2 regions of the Arthrobacter sp. TJ-58 genome follow, and region 2 is predicted to be linked to the other one. Evidence: riboswitches for the same ligand, from Rfam matches in the RefSeq annotation. Region 2 holds a riboswitch; the other holds the start of a gene.
What was found. Region 2 has a riboswitch for cyclic di-AMP ahead of AC4D2W_RS14830 (M23 family metallopeptidase). Riboswitches for the same ligand answer to the same signal wherever they lie in the genome.
Positions count from the first base shown of each region.

Region 1: linked by a shared signal. The riboswitch ahead of AC4D2W_RS02435 (LysM peptidoglycan-binding domain-containing protein) and the one ahead of AC4D2W_RS14830 (M23 family metallopeptidase) in region 2 are both predicted to bind cyclic di-AMP.

Region 1 is NZ_JBZCNM010000001.1:514,807-518,200, forward strand. It holds gene AC4D2W_RS02430 (hypothetical protein) at 1-460, shown strand, start outside; gene AC4D2W_RS02435 (LysM peptidoglycan-binding domain-containing protein) at 622-1,554, opposite strand; cyclic di-AMP (ydaO/yuaA leader) riboswitch at 1,563-1,715, opposite strand; gene AC4D2W_RS02440 (response regulator) at 1,954-2,598, opposite strand; gene AC4D2W_RS02445 (sensor histidine kinase) at 2,586-3,394, opposite strand, start outside.
Region 2 is NZ_JBZCNM010000005.1:66,675-70,068, forward strand. It holds gene serC (phosphoserine transaminase) at 1-409, opposite strand, end outside; gene AC4D2W_RS14825 (iron-dependent transcriptional repressor DtxR) at 638-1,336, shown strand; cyclic di-AMP (ydaO/yuaA leader) riboswitch at 1,402-1,614, shown strand; gene AC4D2W_RS14830 (M23 family metallopeptidase) at 1,779-2,387, shown strand; cyclic di-AMP (ydaO/yuaA leader) riboswitch at 2,506-2,671, shown strand; gene AC4D2W_RS14835 (NlpC/P60 family protein) at 2,675-3,394, shown strand, end outside.

The sequences.
Region 1 (3,394 bases), on a different contig from region 2:
GGAACAGGCCTCTGTGACTGAACAGCAGCAGGAGCAGCAGGGCCAGGAGTCCGAATCGGAGTCTGAGTCCGACGCCGAGACGCGGCACGAGCGCGACGGCGGCGGCGACAAGGCAGAGAAGGACAAGGCAGACAAGCCAGACAAGGCGGATAAGGACAAGACGGATCAGGGAACTGAGACAGACCCGGACACCCAGGAGGAGAACTCAGACGGGGAATCCGCGCCGGATCAGGGCAGGAACGACGGCGACCGCAAGGTGCGCGACGATGACGGAGATGTCCGCGGCGACGGCGACGGGCCTGCCCGCGACGGCATGATCGAAGACGGTCCCGGGCACGGCCACGGCGGCCGGCATCACTCTGACGCCCCGGACTCCCAGGAACAGCAGGATGCCCCGGACTCCCAGGAACAGCAGGACAGCCCGGAACAGCAGGACGGCCAGACCGGTCCGGAAGCCTGACTTCCGGCGGACCTGACACTGCGCGCACATCCGCGCACGTCAAAGTAAACGCTCAACGGCAAAAAGGAACGCCCGGCCAGCTGGCCGGGCGTTCCTTTTTATGAATCCATCAGATTGCAGGTCCGTTCGCTTCCCGCGCTCCGATGGGAGCTAGTGCGTGATTACGCTACGCGGTAGTACACGGCGCCGGAACCAACGTTGGCGCTCTGCAGCACAGTCTGGTTGCCGCCCCATCCGCTGTGGATGGCCTGGCCGTTGCCTACGTAGATGGCGATGTGGGCAACGCCCATGCCGCCGTCGGCGTAGTAGGCGATGTCGCCCGGCTGGGGGTCGGAAACCGGGGTTCCGTAAGCAGCAAGCTGCGCGGGAGCCAGGTCGCCAACCGAGTGGCCGGCTGCCCGGAGGGCAACCTCAACCAGAATGGTGCAGTCCTGGACGGCACCCATCTGGGCGTATGCGGAGCTGAGCATGATGGCGTTGGTGCCGCTAGCAGCGGGAGCGGCAGCCGGCGTCACGGAGGAAGCCTGCGTGCTGAAGGTGCTGAAGTCGGCCACGGCGGCGGTCTCTTCCACCGGAGCGGCGTAGGAGGCTGCAGCGGGAGCGTCATAGGACACTGCTGCAGGAGCATCGTAGGACACTGCAGCCGGTGCGGCGTAAGCAGCTTCAACAGCAGCGCCGCCGGCGTACGTGATGACATCGCCGGGGTAGATGATGGAATCCAGCGAAAGGCCGTTCAGCGCCAGGATGTCGTCAAGGGTGACGGCGTAGGTGCTGGCGATGGCGCTCAGGGTGTCGCCGGACTGGACCACGTGGGTGGATGCTGCGGCGGGGGCAGGAGCCTCAACCGGAGCAGCTGCGGGAGCTACCGGAGCAGCCGGAGCGGCTACAGCAGCAGGGGCGGTGTAGGACTCGGTCGAGTCGTTGGCGACGACGCCTGCCGAAGCGGGGCCGGCCATGCTGAGGACCAGGCCGGAGCCTGCTGCCAGGACAGCTGCTGCGGTGCCGATGGTGCGGGCCTTGCCGGTGGTGGCGTTTGCAAGTGCAGTCCACAGTCCGGTGTTGTCGGCGCTGTGGGTTCCACGAGTATTGTTCAACAAAATAAGTTACCTCTCCCGATACCTGCGAGGTGAGCTGTCGGATGCGGATGGGAGTCATCCGGTCCGCCGAAGAAACCTCGGCTGACTTAACCCCAAGGATTCATAAGGAACCCGTAAGTGGTTCCCCCGCCTCTGCCGAAGTGTGAAATCTGTGGACCTTGACCAGCGGCAGAGCTAGGTAACAAGTCAAGGGAGCCGCTTCAGATAACGGCATGAGTACTACCGTACAAGACGGTTACGGGATGGTAACTATTTAGTAACGAAGCTCGCACGGAGGCGTGAGTGGCACCTCTGGAGTGGCCTGTGGGTGCCGGCACAGGAGGTTCCCGAACCCGCGTCAGCACGGGGATTTAGTGCCGTTTAGGTCCCCGGATACGCCTGGGTCCGCAGGTACGGCTAAGTCCGCAGATACGCCAACGTGGCCAGTACGCGGCGGTGGCCGCTGTCCGACGGCGAGAGGCCCAGTTTCGCGAAGATGTTGCCGATGTGCTTGCTGACCGCTGTCTCGGATACGGAGATGGTCCGGGCAATGGCGGTGTTGCCCAGGCCCTCGGCCACCAGCCCCAGCACTTCAAACTCGCGGGGAGTCAGCGACCGGATGGGGTCACGGGTGCTGCGCCGGCTGAACAGCTGGGCGATGACCTCCGGATCCATGACGGTTCCGCCGGCCAGGACCCGGCGCAGGCCCTCGACAAAATCGCCCACTTTGCCCACGCGTTCCTTTAAGAGGTAGCCCACACCCTGGGCGCCGGAGGCCAGCAGCCGGCTTGCGTACCGGTCCTCAACATAAGCGGACAGGACAAGGACCGGAAAGTCCGGCACCCGCGAGCGAAGTTCCAGGGCAGCGCGCAGCCCCTCGTTGGTGAAGGTCGGCGGCATCCGCACATCAAGGACGGCGCCGTCGGCACTGCCGGGTTCAAAGCCTGCCAGCAGGTCCTCGGCATTGTCCGCGGAGCCAACCACCTCAAATCCCTCGCCCTGCAGCAGCAGCTCAAGCCCGGCGCGCAGCAGAGCATCATCTTCGGCGATCAGAAGGCGCATGGAAGCTCCACCCTTAGTTCGGTTGGCCCGCCGGGCGGACTGGTCAGATACAACGTGCCGCCAAAGGCTGCGGCGCGGCGGGCAATTCCGGCCAGGCCGGTGCCGGACCCGGCCGCCGGATCGCCGGCACCCGCAACGGCAGCGCCGCCGCGCCCGTCGTCGTTCACCCGGACCACCAGCACATCCTCGCGCGGTGCGGTTTCTGTGCGCAGGAGCACTTCGATGTGCGAGGCGTCGGAATGTTTCGCGGCGTTGGTCAGGGCTTCGGCCAGGACAAAGTAGGCGGCGGATTCCACCGCTGCGGGAGCACGCTGCAGTCCCTGCACGTCCAGCGAACAGCTGATGGGGGACCTGCTGGTCAGTGCAGATGCCGCTCCGCCCAGGCCCAGCTCATCCAGGACCGGCGGATAAATGTCGTGCACCGCTTCCCGCAGACCGGCCAGGGCTTCGGTGGCGGCGTCCTGGGCACGCCCGATAAAAGGCATTGCGGCAGCCGGATTGGTCTCCGCCGCCCGCTGCGCCAGCCCGAGCATCATCACCACTCCCACCAGCCGGTTCTGCGCTCCGTCATGCAGCTCACGTTCGATGCGGCGCAGCTCTGCTGCGTGGGCCGTCAGTGCGCTGGCGCGGGCTGCGGAAAGATCCTGGATCCGGCGGGCGAGTTCGTCATACCGGCGGGGCGAGAGGATCGCCAGCGTGCCGCCGCTGAGCCGGCGGGCCATCCACGGCGGCAACAGCCAGGCGGCAACGCCGTAGACGAGGCCCAGCAGGACGGTGAATCCTGCGGCGGGCCAGC
Region 2 (3,394 bases):
CCGCAACGGAACGGGTGCCCGGTTCGGCCTTGATGATGGAGGACGGTGCAAGGAAGGGCGCCTTGTTGGTGGCAGCGGCGAACTTGGAACCGAACTCGCCGAAGGACAGATGCTGGGCCTTGTCCTTGACCAGACCGAAGGATGCCACATCCCAAAATGCGGTGGAGCCGCCAACGCCAAGCACCACTTCATAACCCTCCGGGGCGCGGAAGAGGCTCGACAGTCCCTCGCGGATGCTGCCCACCAAGTTGCGGACGGGAGCCTGGCGGTGGGACGTGCCCAGCAGGCGGGCTCCGGCGCGGGACAATGCTTCCAGCTGCTCCGGACGAACCTTTGACGGACCGGCCCCGAACCGCCCGTCCCTGGGAAGGAGTTCGGCGGGGATCTTGACTGCGGCTGTTTCGCCCATGGGGTGTCGCTCCAAGCGGTAGGCAGGGTGCTCTGATGTGCCTTTCATTCTGCCCCACCGCCCCGTCCGCATGCGATTTGTGAACCCGCCCGCCGGGTCGTCCGGAGCCGACGGAATTATCTGCCCTTTGTCCGGATGAGCTAACGTATTGGCAGTACTGACCTGTGGGGGCGGCGTCCGCCGTTGTTCTCCTGATCTTCCCAATTGAGTACCTAGGAGCGGCCTGCCATGACGGACCTCATTGACACCACCGAAATGTATCTGCGGACCATCCTGGAACTCGAAGAAGAGAACATCGTGGCTCTCCGGGCGCGCATCGCCGAGCGGCTGCGCCACTCCGGGCCAACCGTGTCCCAGACGATCGGGCGGATGGAGCGGGACGGCCTGGTGGTGGTCTCGGGCAACCGGCACCTGGAGCTGACCGAGCAGGGCCGCCGCCGCGCCACCGAAGTGATGCGCAAGCACCGGCTGGCCGAACGCCTGCTCGCCGACGTGATCGGCCTGGACTGGGCTTACGTCCATGACGAAGCCTGCCGCTGGGAACACGTCATGAGTGAGCGCGTGGAGCGCCGGCTGTACGACCTGCTGGGGCACCCCACGGAGTCGCCCTACGGCAACCCAATTCCGGGCCTCGCCGAGATTGGCGGCGTGGCCGCTGAACCGTTCCACGACGGCGTGACCAACCTCGTTTCCGCTGTGGCGCAGGCAGAGCCGGGAACCAAGATGAAGCTGGTCCGGCTGGCCGAACCGGTCCAGGTGGAACCGGAACTGCTCTGCCAGTTCGATGAGGCCGGTTTGCGCCCCGGAGCGGAGATCAGTGCCGAAGTGGTGGCGGGCTACATTTCTGTGCGCGTTCCCGGAATCGAAGGCGCCCTGGAACTTCCTCCAGAGGTGGCTGCCCACGTGTTTGTATCCACACTCGGATAACGAAATGGTCTCTTTTGGGCATCTTCACCTATAGTGACTTACTGACGTTGAAATAACACCGTTATCCGGGCCTTACGCCGAACCCTGCCACTGGCCCGGAATTACATAGTTCAGGCAGGGGCGGAGGACCCATCACCGGCAGCTTGAGCTGCCTTGGGGTGAAGCCTCCAGCATCAGCACTGCCCCCGCATCGACGGTGCGGCCCGTCGCTGAATGCGGGGCCGAGTTTCTCCACTCGAATCCGACAGCTAACTTCGCAGGCATATGAGAGAGGTATACCTTGTCGAAGCATGCTGCCCCGGGCAGGCGCCGCGCGTCTGCCCCGGCCCCCGCTCCACGCCCGGACAACGGCCCCAGATCCGGCCGCCGCCGAGCAGAATCCAGAAACCGCTCCATCGGCGGTGCCGCACAAAAAGTCGCCATCACCGCAGCAGCCTCGGGCATGATCCTTACTGCTGCGGTCCCCACCACCGCAGCCGTGAGCGAACCAGCCCAGGAAATGCAGCCTGTCGCCGTGGAAGCGCCGGTAGTTTCAGCGGATCCCGCAGCGGCCGTTAACTTTGACCGGCCCGCCCTGAGCAGCCGGTTTGACCCGGAAGCAAAGCTCCACCACGTGGCTGTGGCGTCCGGTGCGGAGATTTCCGCCGGTGCATCCGCGGGCGCTCTTGCCCGACCGCTGGCCTCGGAGCTCGTTCAGACGTCCGGCTTTGGCTACCGCGTCAGCCCCATCACCGGTGCCGCAGACGAGCTGCACCGCGGCCAGGACTTTGCCGCTGCCTGCGGCACGGATGTCACGGCTGCCGCAGCCGGCACCGTAACCTTCTCGGGCTGGCACGACTTCGGCGGCGGAAACCGCGTGGTGGTTGATCACGGCAACGGCGTGGAAACCACGTACAACCACATGTCCAGCCTAGCTGTGGCCGTGGGGGACAAGGTGGAGCGCGGCGCCCTGGTGGGGGCCAGCGGCACCACAGGGGCCTCAACGGGCTGCCACCTTCACTTTGAAGTGATGGTCAACGGCGAGGTCGTTGACCCGCTCGGTTGGCTGTGACCGCAGGATAACCATTTCGTGACCTGAACGTGACATTCGACAAATGTTGTTGTAGGGTCATCCTCGTGCTTGATCGGCCAAAGGTCGGGCACCCTCGAACAGATCGCCGAGCTCTGCCACTGTTTGAGGTCCGTTCGCAACATCGCATGGCAGAGGCGGGGGAACCACATTCGGGTTTCGAAAGAAACCCTAGGGGTTAAGTTGCATGGGCCTTACCGCCCACGCAGCCGGGTGACTCCCATCCGAATCCGACAGCTCACCTCGTAGGCATTGGGAGAGGCAAACTTGTGTCATCAGTAGCTCACGGCCGCCGTCGCGCGTCCGCAGTCCAGTCGAGCCCCGTTTCAGCACTGTCCCGGGCCGTCACCTCCAATGTTGGAACCATCGGCCGCCAGGCCGCCGTCGTCGTCGCCGCTTCAGGCCTCGTCCTCGCTGCAGGCCTTCCCGCCCAGGCAGCCCCCAGCACCGACCGCCAGGTACTCGAAGCCACCCCGCTCAGTGTCGTAACTTCAACCGGCGCTGTTTCTGTCTCCGCACAGGCACCGTTTGAGCTGGCCACCATGCAGCCCGTCTCCTCCGTTTCCGGAGCGGACTACCGCGCCCGCATCGCAGCAGAAGAAGCGGCTGCCGCCGCTGAAGCCGCTGCTCAGGAACAGGCAGCTGTTCAGGCTGAGCAGGCCGCTGCAGTTCAGGCCGAGCAGGCTGTTCAGGCTGAGCAGGCAGTTGCCGCTCAGACGCAGCAGGCTTCCGCACCGCTGGCAGCCACCACTGCCAACTGGGCCCCCGCGGCCAACACGCCGGCTCAGGCCCAGGCTGCTGCCCCGGCACCCGCCGCTGCAGCTCCCGCACCGGTTCAGGCTCCGGCCCCCGCACCGGCTCCGGTAACCAGCGGCGTCGGTGCAGCACTCGTTGCTTCGGCCTACGCACAGCTCGGCGTTGCTCAGGACTGCACCGCCATGGTGGAGAATGCACTGCGCTCCGTCGGCAAGTCGGTGGGCGACCTCGCC